4 regions of the Streptomyces sp. G7(2002) genome follow, and region 2 is predicted to be linked to each of the others. Evidence: riboswitches for the same ligand, from Rfam matches in the RefSeq annotation. Region 2 holds a riboswitch; each other region holds the start of a gene.
What was found. Region 2 has a riboswitch for cobalamin ahead of NUT86_RS13070 (prenyltransferase/squalene oxidase repeat-containing protein). Riboswitches for the same ligand answer to the same signal wherever they lie in the genome.
Positions count from the first base shown of each region.

Region 1: it holds a riboswitch for cobalamin, as region 2 does, so the genes downstream of both, cobN (cobaltochelatase subunit CobN) here and NUT86_RS13070 (prenyltransferase/squalene oxidase repeat-containing protein) in region 2, are expected to answer to the same signal.
Region 3: it holds a riboswitch for cobalamin, as region 2 does, so the genes downstream of both, metE (5-methyltetrahydropteroyltriglutamate--homocysteine S-methyltransferase) here and NUT86_RS13070 (prenyltransferase/squalene oxidase repeat-containing protein) in region 2, are expected to answer to the same signal.
Region 4: it holds a riboswitch for cobalamin, as region 2 does, so the genes downstream of both, thiI (tRNA uracil 4-sulfurtransferase ThiI) here and NUT86_RS13070 (prenyltransferase/squalene oxidase repeat-containing protein) in region 2, are expected to answer to the same signal.

Region 1 is NZ_CP102609.1:4,854,263-4,857,465, forward strand. It holds gene cobN (cobaltochelatase subunit CobN) at 1-1,113, opposite strand, end outside; cobalamin riboswitch at 1,148-1,308, opposite strand; gene cobG (precorrin-3B synthase) at 1,446-2,987, shown strand; gene NUT86_RS20410 (precorrin-8X methylmutase) at 3,098-3,203, shown strand, end outside.
Region 2 is NZ_CP102609.1:3,179,618-3,182,820, reverse strand. It holds gene NUT86_RS13075 (SCO2322 family protein) at 1-550, opposite strand, end outside; gene NUT86_RS13070 (prenyltransferase/squalene oxidase repeat-containing protein) at 550-1,857, opposite strand; cobalamin riboswitch at 2,081-2,202, opposite strand; gene NUT86_RS13065 (MBL fold metallo-hydrolase) at 2,512-3,203, opposite strand, start outside.
Region 3 is NZ_CP102609.1:7,446,144-7,449,346, forward strand. It holds gene metE (5-methyltetrahydropteroyltriglutamate--homocysteine S-methyltransferase) at 1-1,591, opposite strand, end outside; cobalamin riboswitch at 1,764-1,951, opposite strand; gene NUT86_RS31750 (aldo/keto reductase) at 2,137-3,195, shown strand.
Region 4 is NZ_CP102609.1:503,354-506,556, reverse strand. It holds gene thiI (tRNA uracil 4-sulfurtransferase ThiI) at 136-1,350, opposite strand; cobalamin riboswitch at 1,503-1,721, opposite strand; gene NUT86_RS02240 (beta family protein) at 1,879-2,928, shown strand.

The DNA of each region.
Region 1 (3,203 bases), 1.7 Mb from region 2:
GTAGCCGTCCGCCCGGAGACGGCGCAGCAGCGCCACGGCGCTGGCCGGGGTGTCCAGGCCGACCGCGTTGCCGATACGGGAGTGCTTGGTGGGGTAGGCGGACAGCACCAGCGCGAGGCGCTTCTGCGCGGCCGGGATGTGGCGCAGCCGGGCGTGGCGGACGGCGATCCCGGCGACCCGGGCGGCGCGCTCGGGGTCGGCGACGTAGACCGGCAGACCGTCCTCGTCGACCTCCTTGAAGGAGAACGGGACGGTGATCAGCCGGCCGTCGAACTCGGGGACCGCGATCTGCGAGGCGGCGTCCAGCGGCGACAGCCCCTCGTCGTTCTCCTCCCAGGCGCTGCGCGGCCCTGTCAGGCACAGGGCCTGCAGGATCGGCACGTCCAGGGCGGCCAGTGCGCCCGCGTCCCAGGATTCGTCGTCGCCGCCGGCGGAGGCCTCGGCGGGCTTGCTGCCGCCCGCCGCGAGGACCGTGGTGACCAGGGCGTCGGCGGACCCCAGCGCCTCGATCAACTCCGGTTCGGGGGCGCGGAGGGAGGCCACGAACAGCGGCCGGGCGCGCCCGCCCGCCGCCTCGATCTGCTCGCACAGGGTCCGGACGAAAGCGGTGTTACCGCTCATGTGGTGCGCGCGGTAGTAGAGCACGGCGACCAGCGGGCCGCTCGCGTTGCGCCCTTCCCAGTCCAGCGGGCCCCAGGACGGGGCGGGCTCCGGCGGCTCGAAGCCGTGGCCGGTCAGCAGCACCGTGTCGGAGAGGAAGCGGGCGAGCTGGTCGAGGTTGGCGGGACCGCCGTGCGCGAGGTAGGCGTGCGCCTCGGCCGCGATACCGACCGGGACCGTGGACTGCTCCATGAGCTGGGCGTCGGGGGCCTGTTCACCGGTGAGCACGACGACCGGCCGGTGCTGGTCCTCGGCGAGCAGCACCTCCAGGCCCTCCTCCCAGGCCCGGATGCCGCCGAGGAGGCGTACGACGACGAGGTCGGTGCCCTCCAGCAGCGCGGGGAGTTCGGCGACGTCGAGGCGGGCGGGGTTGGCGAGCCGGTACGGCACGGGACCCGTGGCCGCGCGGGCGCTGAGCAGGTCGGTGTCGGAGGTCGACAGCAGCAGAAGCATGCGAGCGCAGGCCTTCCTCGGGGTATCCGCGCCCCGGGTGGTCGTATGGACGGCGGGAGTTCCTGGCTCACCCGGCAGTTGCCGGGTTCACAGTGGCGGGACCGCGCCGGATTCTCACCGGGCTTCCTCCCTTGGGCCGTAAGACCCTGCGCCGTCGCTGGCGTCGATGGGCCAGCCGACCCACCGACCTGCATAGTAAGGGCTGTGGACGGGGGAGGTAAGCGGGCCTCCGGACCGGCCGCGGCGGGACGGGGGGCGCGCGCCTCCGTACCCGGATCCGGACCGGGAGCTTGGCCGGATCCGGCCCCGATGAGCCACCCGCCTCCGTGGGTATGCTCGCGGCCATGCCGCCCTCCCCCTCGATACGGCCCCAAGGTGCCGAACCGCCCATACGGGACCGCGGTGACGCCTGCCCGGGAGCGCTGCGGCTGCACTCCGCCGCCGATGGCCACCTCGCCCGAGTGCGGCTGCCCGCCGGAGACTTGACGGTGCGTCAGGCCGAGGCGCTGGCCGACGCAGCGGACCGGCTCGGCGACGGCCACCTCTCGCTCACCTCCCGCGGCAACGCGGAACTCCGCGGCCTGGCGGACGGCTGCGGCGGCCGGCTCGCCGCCCTGCTGCGCGACGCCGGCCTGCTGCCCTCCGAGCGCCACGAACGCGTCCGCAACATCCTCGCCTCGCCGCTGGCCGGACTCGACCGGCACACCCCTTCTGACGTGCGGTTGTGGGCCCGTGAGCTGGACGGACTGCTCTGCGCGAGCGAGTCCGCGACCGCGCTGTCGGGCCGATTCCTCTTCGTCCTGGACGACGGACGGGGCGATGTGGCGGCACTCGGCGGGGATGTGAGCTTGGTCGCAGAACGGGGCGGGGCCGGGTCCGGGGATCTGTCCGGGGCCGGGTGCCCGGCCGAGGCCGGGGGTACCGCGCTGCTGCGGGTCGGCGACGATCCGGCGGCGCTGCGGATCGCCGGTCCGGACGCCCCGCGGGCCGCCCTCACCGCCGCCGAGGCCTTCCTGACCGCCGCCGCGGCGAGCGGCAGCGGCGCCTGGCGGGTACGTGAACTCCCGGACGGACACGGCCTGACGGCCCGGGCCGTCGCGGAGCGACTGCGCGCGGCGGGCATCGGGTGCGCGGAGGTGGCCGGGGAGGTGGCTGCGGCGGTGGCCGGGGCCGGGGACGTGACCGGTACCCCCGACGCGACCGGGGCGCCCGCACCCGCCTCCGCGCCGTGCGCCGAGTCCGTCCCGTTCACCGGGTCCGTCCCGTACGCCGGATCCGCCCCGCCCCCCGCCTCCGTCCCGTACGCCGACTCCTCCGCCCCCGGCGTCATCGAGGGCACCGACGGCGCCCGTGCGCTCTCCGTCCTCGCGCCGCTGGGGCGGCTGTCGGTCGCCCAGTGGCGTCTGCTGACCGCCGTCGCCGCCGAGGACGGTGCCGGCGCGCTCCGCCTCACCCCCTGGCGCGGCGTCGTCATCCCCGGGCTGTCCGCCGACACGGCGGCTCCCCGCCTGCGCGAACTGTCCGCCGCCGGACTGATCACCGACCCGGACTCCCCCTGGCACCGCGTCGGCGCCTGCACCGGCCGCCCCGGCTGCGCCAAGTCCCGTACCGATGTACGGGCCGACGCGACGGCCGCCGTCACCGCGGGCACCCCTGTCCCCGGCGAGCCAGGACCGCAGCCCGCCGCCCTGCGCCGGCTCCCCGTGTACTGGTCCGGCTGCGAACGCCGCTGCGGCCACCCGCACGGCGCCTGGGTCGATGTGCTGGCGACGGCGGAGGGCTACCGCGTCTCCGTAGTACAGCCGCAGAGCGCACCCGTCCCGCACCCCGCACCGGCGGCACCCTCCGCAGCTCCCTGCCCCGCCACCTCATGAACCGCCCCGACCCGCAGCTCCCTGCCCCACCACCTCATGAACCACCCCCGACCCACAGCGCCATGCCCCACCTCCAGAACCGCCCCGTACCCGACAACCCCGAGGCCACAGTGACCGCGTTCGACTACGAGAAGGACGGGGCGACGATCTACCGCCAGTCCTTCGCCACCATCCGCGCCGAGGCGGACCTCGACGGCTTGCCCGCCGACGTCAGCC
Region 2 (3,203 bases):
CCCCCGCCCCCGCGGACGGCGCGGCGGAGGACGCCTGCCCCTTCGACCCGCTCACCGCCTCCGCGCACCCCGCCTTCGGGTAGCCGGCGATGGCACACAGCAGGGCGTTGGCGTCATAGCGCAGCGGCCCGGCGACCGCCGCCAGCGCCTCGCCCGCCGAGGCGTCCTCCGACACCTGAGCACACTCGGCCCTGGCCTTCGGCGGCCGCTCCCCGCCGGGCGCGTCCGCCGCGGTGCCGAAGTCCAGGACGATGCCGATCCGTTTACGGCCGTCCTTGGCGGGGGTGTCGCGGCAGATCGCGTCGAAGTCGGCGGCCCCGCGCGGCTTGCCGGCCGCGGCGGAGTCGGCGCCGACGGTGAAACGGAAGCCCTCGACCGCGCCGTCGGCCGGCCGCAGAGTGGCCGGCCCTTGGGTGGCATACGCCCAGGAGCCGCCCTTGCCGTCCCAGAACGACCAGTAGCGGTACTCCTGCGCCTGCGCGGGCCCGGCGGCCAGGCCGGTGACCGTACCGGCCAGCAGCACGGCGCCGGCGATCCTGGAACGCCGCATCAGAGCTGGTTCTTCTTCCGGCTGCTCAGCAGGAACCCGATGCCGGCGCCGATGGCGAGGCCGACGCCGATGACCCACCACACGCTGATGGCGCCGCCGTCCGCGGAGTCGTCGGAGTCCCCGGCGTCCTTCTTCGGCGCGGCGGCCGGCTTCGGGCCGGTGGCGTTGAGCGCTGCCACCAGGTCGGTGCCGCCGAAGGAGCGCGGGTCGGTGCCGGTGGCGTGCGCGGCCAGCACCAGCTGGGCGTATGCGGCGGGGCCGCTCTGCTCGGCCCACTCCGCCGCGTTCTTCTCCAGCCACTTCAGCGGCTTCGCCGCGGCGGCACCGTGCCCACCGGCCGCCAGCGCCACCACGGCATCCGCGGTGTTGCCGACGTCGGGCTGCTTCTCGGCGCCCGGCATCGCGGAGAGCAGATGCTGCCCGTTCTTGTCGAGCTGGGCGACGAGGAAGGCGTCGCCACCCTCCGCGGCCTGCGCCGGATCGCCCTTGCCTGCCTTCTCGCCCCCGGCATCCGTGCAGTTCAGCGGCTTGACCGGGGCCTTTGCGCGCTGATCTGCGGGCGCGACGACAAAGCCCTTTCCGAGCGCTCCGATCGCGGCGGCCGCGGTGGCGTCGGCGTTCGGGGCGGCGCCCTTGAGCTGGAAGGTGAACGCGCCGCGCTCGCCCTCCTTCGCGTCGCAGCCCAGCTGGAAGGTGAGCAGCCCGTCGTAGGGGGTCTTGTCGCCCTTCTTCGACGTCACGGACTGCGGCTTCTCGCCCGCCGCCGCGAGTGCGCCGATGACCACGGACGTGGAGTTGGCGTCGCTGGGCGAACCGGCCATCGAGCTCCAGCCGCCGTCCTCGTTCTGCACCGATTTCAGCCAGCCCACGGCCTTCTTCACGGTGTCACCGTGCCCGCCGAGCGCGGCCAGTGCCTGCACGGCGGCGGCCGTCTGGTTGGTGTCCCGCATGGTCTTGCCGTCGCAGGGCTTGCCGGGCTCGGCGCGGAAGGCGGTGAACGCGCCGTCGGCGCACTGCTGCCCGACCAGCCAGCGCACGGCGGACGCCGCGGGCCGCAGCCCCACCGTGTCCTGTGCCAGCAGTGCCAGCGACTGCCGCCAGACCCCGTCGTACTTCGGGTCCTTGGTGCCGTACAGGCCGTCCGGCAGCTTCGTGGGGGACGCGGAAGGGGAGTCGGCGTACGCGGCGGGGGCAGCGGCCGTGCCCAGCACCACCGCGGCCGCCAGCGCCGTGGCGGCGCGGCGCGCCAGGAAGGCGGCGGGGTGCGTCAGGGGGGCCTGGTGAGCCATGGAAGCCATGGGGGCCATCGGGTCGGTGCCTCTCGGGTCGGGTCGCGGCGATGTACGCAGCCACGCTCGGCCGACCACCCGCGCGCCGATCCCCTCGGATCGCGACGCGGTGGCACCGGGCTCAGCTCCGTATACCTCGACGGTGCCGCGCACCGGCCGTCCGTGTGGCGGACGTTTCCGGTGGCGGGAGCCTTGGTCGTGCCCCCTCGGGTGCTCCGGCTCGTACGGCCGTCCCTGCCGGTCCAGCCGGCGCGGTACGGACGGGCCGTCCTCACGGTTGCGGGTCAGCGCCGGATTTCCACCGGCTTCCCCCGATCGGGTACGGATGAAGTTGTCCCGCACACCTTAACCGGCACCCGCCGGGCGCTCGCTCGCACGTACGAGCCGACGGAAGTGGGCGCGAGCCGGGGGGAGCCGCGCATGAGCCGGGCGTGAGCCGGGGGGACGGGAGCCGGGGGGACGGTAGTCGGACGAGCCGGACGAGCCGGAGGGACGAGGACCGGGTACGAGCTGGGCACTGAACCTGCCGGGGTGCCGAACGTGCTGGGCACCGAACCTGCTGCCGGGGCGCCGAAGAGGCCAGGCGCCGGGCACACGTCAAGCGGCCCGCCCCCTCGCCTCGCCACACCCGCCCCTCGCCTCGCCACAGAAGGCGACGGCGAGACGACCGAGCTACCCCACCGCCCGGTAGGTCACCGGATCGGAGCCCGGCACCCCCTCCGCATGCCCCAGCTTCACCAGACGGCGCAGATGGGCCCCGGCCTCCGACACGGCGATGTTGCGGGAGCCGTACGGGATCTGCTCCCAGGGGCGGTTCCACTCCATGGTCTCGGCGAGCTGCCAGACGGTGCGCGGTTCCTGGAGCAGCGCTCTCAGCCGGGCCAGCCGCTCCTCGTGGTGGGCGATCAGCGCGCGCACCCGGCCACCGGCGTCGGTGAAGGCGTGCTGATGGGCGGGCAGCACCTCGGCGGGGGAGAGCCGGCCGACGCGTTCGAGGGAGTCGAGGTAGTCGCCCAGGGGGTCGGTGCCCTCCCGCAGGCTCTCCCCTTCGTGCGCGCCATCGTGCGCGCCAAGACCGTCGTCCGGGGCCTCGTACAGGCCGATGTGCGGGGTGATGCCGGGCAGGAGGTGGTCGCCGGAGAACAGCCGGCCGAAGCCGGGGGTCCGCGCCGAGGGGTGCTCCTCCTCCAGGTGGAGGCACACATGCCCGGGGGTGTGACCGGGCGTCCAGATGGCGCGCACCCGGCGCCCCGGCAGGTCGAGCAGCGCGCCGGGGTCGATACCGCGGTCCGGCAGCGCGGCCCGCCGGCCGGGCAGCTTCCGGCCGCCCCCAGTGGCGCGCGCCTTCCGCAGAGGCGCCAGAT
Region 3 (3,203 bases), 4.3 Mb from region 2:
AGCGGGTGCCGTAGGACTGCACCCAGCCGTGCTGGGTGGCGAGATAGCCGGTCAGCTGCTCGGCGAAGTACTGCACCATGTCGTTGCGTTCCGGCTCACCGTGCACCAGCACATCGATACCGGCCTTCTCCTGGAAGGCGAGGACCTCGCGGATCTCCGCCGAGATCCGCTCCTTGTACCCTTCGGCGTCGAGCCGCCCGGCCCGCAGCTCGGCGCGGGCGGTGCGCAGTTCGGCGGTCTGCGGGAACGAACCGATGGTGGTGGTCGGCAGCAGCGGCAGCCCGAGGTGCGCGCGCTGGGCGGCGGCACGTTCGGCGTACGGCTGGGAACGGCGGCCGTCGGCGTCGGTGACGGCCGCGGCGCGGGAGCGCACCGCCGGGTCATGGGTGAGCGCCGAGCCTGCCCGGGAGGACAGGTCCGCGCGGTTGGCGGCGAGTTCGGCCGCGATGGTGTCGGTGCCCCGCGCCAGCCCGCGCGCCAGCGTCACGATCTCCGTGGTCTTCTGCCGGGCGAAGGCGAGCCAGCGGGCGATCTGCGGGTCGATGTCCCGCTCGGCGCCGGTGTCCAGCGGGACGTGCAGCAGTGAGCAGGAGGACGACACATCGACCCGCCCGGCCAGGCCCAGGAGCGTGCCCAGGGTGGCCAGCGACTTCTCGTAGTGGTTGATCCACACATTGCGGCCGTTGACGACGCCGGCGATCAGCCGCTTGCCGGGCAGCCCGCCGACCGCAGCGAGAACCTTGAGGTTGCCGGCCGCGGCTCCGGTGAAGTCCAGCGCCAGGCCCTCGACGGGCGCCTTGGCCAGCACCGGCAGCGCCTCGCCCAGCCGGTCGAAGTACGAGGCGACCAGCAGCTGCGGGCGGTCGGTGAGTGTGCCGAGGTCGCGGTAGGCGCGGGCCGCCGCGTTGAGCACGGCGGGGGAGCGGTCCTGCACCAGCGCCGGCTCGTCCAGCTGCACCCAGTCGGCGCCGGCCGCCCGCAGATCGGCGAGCACCTCGGCGTAGACGGGCAGCAGCCGGTCGAGCAGCGTCAGCGGATCGAAGCCGGCCGCGACGCCGGGCGCGGGCTTGGCCAGCAGGAGGTAGGTGACCGGCCCGACGAGGACCGGGCGCGCGGCGAGGCCCAGGCCGAGCGCCTCCGTCAGCTGGCCGACCTGCTGGGCGGAGTCCGCGGCGAAGACCGTGTCCGGCCCCAACTCCGGTACGAGATAGTGGTAGTTGGTGTCGAACCACTTGGTCATTTCCAGCGGCGTCACGTCCTGGGTGCCGCGGGCCATCGCGAAGTAGCCGTCCAGGGGGTCGGCGGCCACCGCGGCGCGGTGCCGGGCCGGGATCGCGCCGACCATCACGCTGGTGTCCAGGACGTGGTCGTAGTACGAGAAGTCGCCGGTCGGCACCTCGTGGACGCCGGCCCCGGCGAGCTGCTGCCAGTTGTCGCGGCGCAGCCCGGCGGCGGTGGTGCGGAGGGCGTCGGCGCCGACCCGGCCCTTCCAGTAGCCCTCGATGGCCTTCTTCAGTTCACGGTTCGGCCCCTGACGGGGGTAGCCGTGCACGGTCGCTCGTGCTGCCGCGGCTGCGGACCTGCTGGTCACGGAACTCTCCTTCGCGAGTGTGTCTCCATGGACCCCGGGAGGGTCGAGGACGCGAAGGGACGGCAAACCTGGCGGGCCCCGGCGCTCTGCCGCCGGCCGTGCCCGCCCGATGTGTCCGCCGACCCGCCCTCGAGGTCACCGAGATCACCCCGCACACCGGTGGCGCGGGGGCACTGGCAGGTCTTCGGACTCGCGGGCACGTCCGCCGAAGGCGGACATCTACTGGCCGTCGCTTCCCAGACCCGGCCGGGCCCAGTGCGTATGACGGCGGTCGTTCCCACTCACCGCTGCGGGGCAGTCCCGGATTTCCACCGGGTTCCCTCTTGCGACGCGCCTGCCTGGCGGGCAGGGCGAACCAGTTGCACCGGCCACCCTAGGCGCTGGCGCCCGGATCGGACACCGGGGCCGGGGCTCCCGCGGGTGACATGGGCCACCGCCGGGACGCCGCGCGGCCCCGCCCGCGGCGCCGTCGCTTGCCCTGGAGTGCGCTCCAGCTCCTAGCGTGGGCGCACGATCTGCAGCTGTCGCTGAGCGAAGGGAACACCGTGCGCTACACACTGTTCGGCAGGACCGGTCTGCGGGTGAGCGAGCTGAGTCTGGGCGCCATGACCATCGGCGACGACTGGGGCTGGGGCGCCCCCAAGGACACCAGCGGCCGGATCCTGGACGCCTACGCGGAGGCGGGCGGCAACTTCATCGACACCGCCAACAACTACACCGGCGGCACCTCCGAGCGAATCCTCGGTGAGCTGCTCGAAGGCCGCCGGGACCGCTTCGTCCTGGCCAGCAAGTACACCTGCGCGACCCGCAAGGGGGAGGTGAACGCGGCGGGCAACCACCGCAAGAACCTGGTCCGGTCGGTGGAGGCGAGCCTGGACCGGCTGCGCACCGACCACCTCGATGTGCTGTGGGTGCACGCACGGGACAACTTCACTCCCGTGGAGGAGGTGATGCGGGCACTCGACGACGTGGTGCGCTCGGGAAAGGTGCTCTACATCGGCGTCTCCGACTGGCCCGCCTGGGAGATCGCGCAGGCCAACACCCTTGCCGAGCTGCGCGGCTGGACCGCCTTCGCGGGCTCGCAGCTGCGCTACAACCTGCTGGAGCGGACGCCGGAGCGCGAACTGCTGCCGCAGGCCCGCGCCTTCGATCTGGCCGTGCTGGCCTGGGCGCCGCTCGCGGCCGGCAAGCTCACCGGAAAGTACCGCCGCGGCGAGACGGGCCGGCTGGACACCGTCGACGCGGGCACCGTGCGGGACCACAACGAGGAGGAGACCGTCACCGCGGTGCTGGAGATCGCCGAGCAGGGCGGCTGGAGCCCCGCGCAGGTGGCCCTGGCGTGGCTGCGCAGCCGGCCCGGCAACATCATCCCGATCATCGCTGCCACCAAGGAGAGCCAGCTCCTCGACAACCTCGGCGCCGTCGGCATCACGCTGGACGCCGACGCGCTGGCCCGGCTCGACCGGACCAGCGCGGTGCCACTGGGCTTCCCCCACGACTTCCTGCGGGAGCCGGGCATCATCGAGAACGTCTACGGCGACCGCTGGGCCGAGATCGACGACCGGCGCTCCACCTACCGCCGTACGGCGAGCGAGATCCGCTGACCGGACGC
Region 4 (3,203 bases), 2.7 Mb from region 2:
CCGGCCATCTCGCGGGACATGAGGACGCCGACCGGACTGCTCCGTCGCACATACGGATGGAACGGGGCGGCCGGACTCGGGGCGGAGGTCCGGGCTGTCCGCGCCGGGCTCCGCCTCCTCGCCGGAGTCTCCCGGTTACATGACCTGGATGTCGCGCAGCAGGCCGTCCACCACGTCGTCCAGGTCGAGGCGCTTCTCCACCGTATGCAGGTCGGTCAGCCCGGCGCAGAGGGTGACCCGGGGCGGTGCGAGGAGCTTGCAGCAGTCCTCGTCCGGCAGCACGGAGATCTCCGCGGTGCCGATGGACCGGGCTTCGTTGATGATCTCCTGCTTCTCCCAGCCGACCAGCGGCCGCAGCACCGGCAGGGTTGCCGCCTCGTCGACGGCGGCCATGTTCGCCAGGGTCTGACTGGCCACCTGCCCCAGGCTGTCGCCGGTCACCAGTGCCTCAGCCCGGGTCCGGTCCGCCAGCGCGGAAGCGGCGCGAACCATCAGCCTTCGCTGCGCAACGACCTGGAGCCGGCCGGCCCCCGCGATGGCCAGTTGCTTCTGTGCGTGACCGAGCGCGATGACGTGCAGTCGCCCACCGGGCTGGTAGCGGTTGAGTTCACGGGCGAGGGCGTAAGCCTTGTAGACCGAAGCGGCGTTCGTGTACGGAGCGCCGGTGAAGTGCACGAAGTCGCAGCGCAGTCCGCGGCGCATCGCCCGGTAGGCCGCCACGGGCGAGTCGTAGCCGCCGGAGAGCAGTACCAGGGCGCGTCCGCTGGAGCCCACGGGCAGTCCGCCCGGCCCCTGGTGACGGGTCCAGGAGACGTAGCTCTCCTTGTGGTCGATCTCGACCGAGACCAGTACATCCGGGCTGGAGAGGTTCACCGGCAGGGGACCGAGGGCTTCCCGGATACGGGCCCCGAGAAAGCGCTCGAACTGCGAGGAGGTCATCTCGAAGTTCTTGTTCCGCCGCTTGGCCCGCACGGCGAAACTGATTCCGGGCCGTTCCGCGCGAGCGGTGGCGAGCGCCTCCACGGCTGTCTCGGTGATGTCCGACACGGTGCTCGGAACGCGCAGGGCAGGCTCCACCGAGTTGAACCCGATCACCCGGCGGGCGCGCTCCACGAGGTCGTCCAACGGGACCTCGCCGCCGAGCACGGTGACGTTCTGGCCGGACTTGATCCATGTGGAACCGCCGATGCCGCGCAGGGCGCCGCGGAGGTTGTCGTGCAGCCGCTCGGTGAACAGGTGCCGGTTGCGGCCCTTGAGGAAGACCTCACCATGCTTGAGCAGGACACAGGGTCCGCTCGGGCGGGGCGCTCTGGGGGAGGGGCTGGAGGGAATGCTCGGTTCGCCGGGCACGAAACTCTCCTTCGCGAGTCGTCGTGAGGGCCGGCGCCGGGCCGCGAACGGGGTGCGGGCCCGCCCGCCCCCGCTCTGCGCAGGGCTGGGTGGAACACACCACTCGCTCAGCGGTCCCGCTGCCGGGACGCGTGAATCCGTGCGCGGCGATACACCCCGCACGAGCAGTGGCAGGTCTTCGGACTCATGGGCACATCCCGAAGGACCGGACACCTACTGACCGTCGCTTCCCAGGTCCCATGCGGGCCCAGTGCTTCATGACGGCGGTCGTTCCCACTCACCGCTGCGAGGCAGTCCCGGACTCCCACCGGGTTCCCTCTTGCGACACCCCGTCTGGCGGACGGGGCGAACCAGCTGCCGGTCCAGGGTAGACAAGGCGGATCGCATTCCGTGAACCAGACCTTGATTCTGCACTTTGAGTCGGGATGGCTGATTCGAGACTCTGTCGGGTATGGGAACGATGCGTCATTCTGGGAGTAGTGATTGGTACTTCAACTGGCTTAGTGCGTACTGTGCTTGGGGGAGCCGGTGGCCTACGTTCCCATTCTCAAGGGCAAGGTGGGGGAGTTTCTGGCACTGGGACATGCGTCGGCGGAGGTGCAGTCGCAGATACGCCCGGTGATGGAGGTCGTGCCCGACTGCGACGTTCGAGATCTTCTGGAGACCTTCTGCAACCGTGCCATGGACTACGTTCCGAATGGAATGGTCCTCACGGTCGATTGCGGAGCCTTACCGGCCGTGCGGGTGCTCAAAGGTGATGTGGGCGGTCCGATGGTGCGGGTCGGTGAGTCACTGAGCCAGCGGCAGGTCGCGATGCGCCCGGTCTTCAGAGGTACTGATACCGATGAGACGCTCGCTGAGGTTCGTGCGGTGATGGCGTGGCACCAGCAGGGCGGTTGTCTACGCATCTCGTCGGCTCGTGATGCACAAGAACTGCGCCCGGACGATGCACGAGTCCGCGAGATGCTCCGCACACTCCACGCTGTTCCGGAGGAAATCGATCTGCTCATTGACGCCGGACCCGTGCATTCTCGGGACAGAAGGGCGGCACTGACAGTTGAGGTGCTGGAAACTCTCCATCACATGGCGCGTTGGCCTTGGCGCCATGAGTGCGTGGCCGCCGGTGCCTTCCCGGTCAATCTGGCGAACTTCCCACGTGGACGAGCAACGCCGGTAGTGAGGGAAGACGCGCTTCTCTGGAAGCAGGTTTGCGATCGGTGGCGTGGAAACTTTCCTGATTTCGGCGACTTCGGTGTAACGCACCCGCGAATGCCGCTGAGGACTCGTGGGACTCCGCATCCCAACATGCGTTACACCACGGCGGCAGACTGGCAGGTCTTCGTCTATCCAAAGATCCGTCCCGGCAACGACGACTTCTTCACCCTCAGTCGTGACCTGGTCTCCTCGCCTCATTGGCCGCCCACCGGCGCGGGCACGTCGTGGGGAGACGCTCGTTTGCAGGACTGTGCGAAACGGCAGCGGGCGAAAGCAGGCGGCGGGACGGAGTGGCGAGCCTGGGCGACGTCGCATCATCTGGCCGTCGTGACGTCTCGGCTCACGGCTTTGGGCCGTCCCTGAACTGGCATGTAGTGGCCACCCGGGTGTGGGCGCCGCAATTGCGGCGCAGCCCCTGGGCGGCGAGCAGTCGGGCGTAGTCGTCCAGCCGGGCGTCCTGGATCCGCGGGCCGAGGTCCAGCTGCAGGTGCAGGCGTACGTCATGACGTCGGCCAGTCGGGCCAGTCGGGCCGGAAGCTGTTGAGGTAGGCGCGGTCGTACCGATGGGACCGTTAGGGCTGGTGGCCGAGGCACCCGGTGCGGACCGCAGCCCCCAACCCGCTGCTGCGTACCAGGAG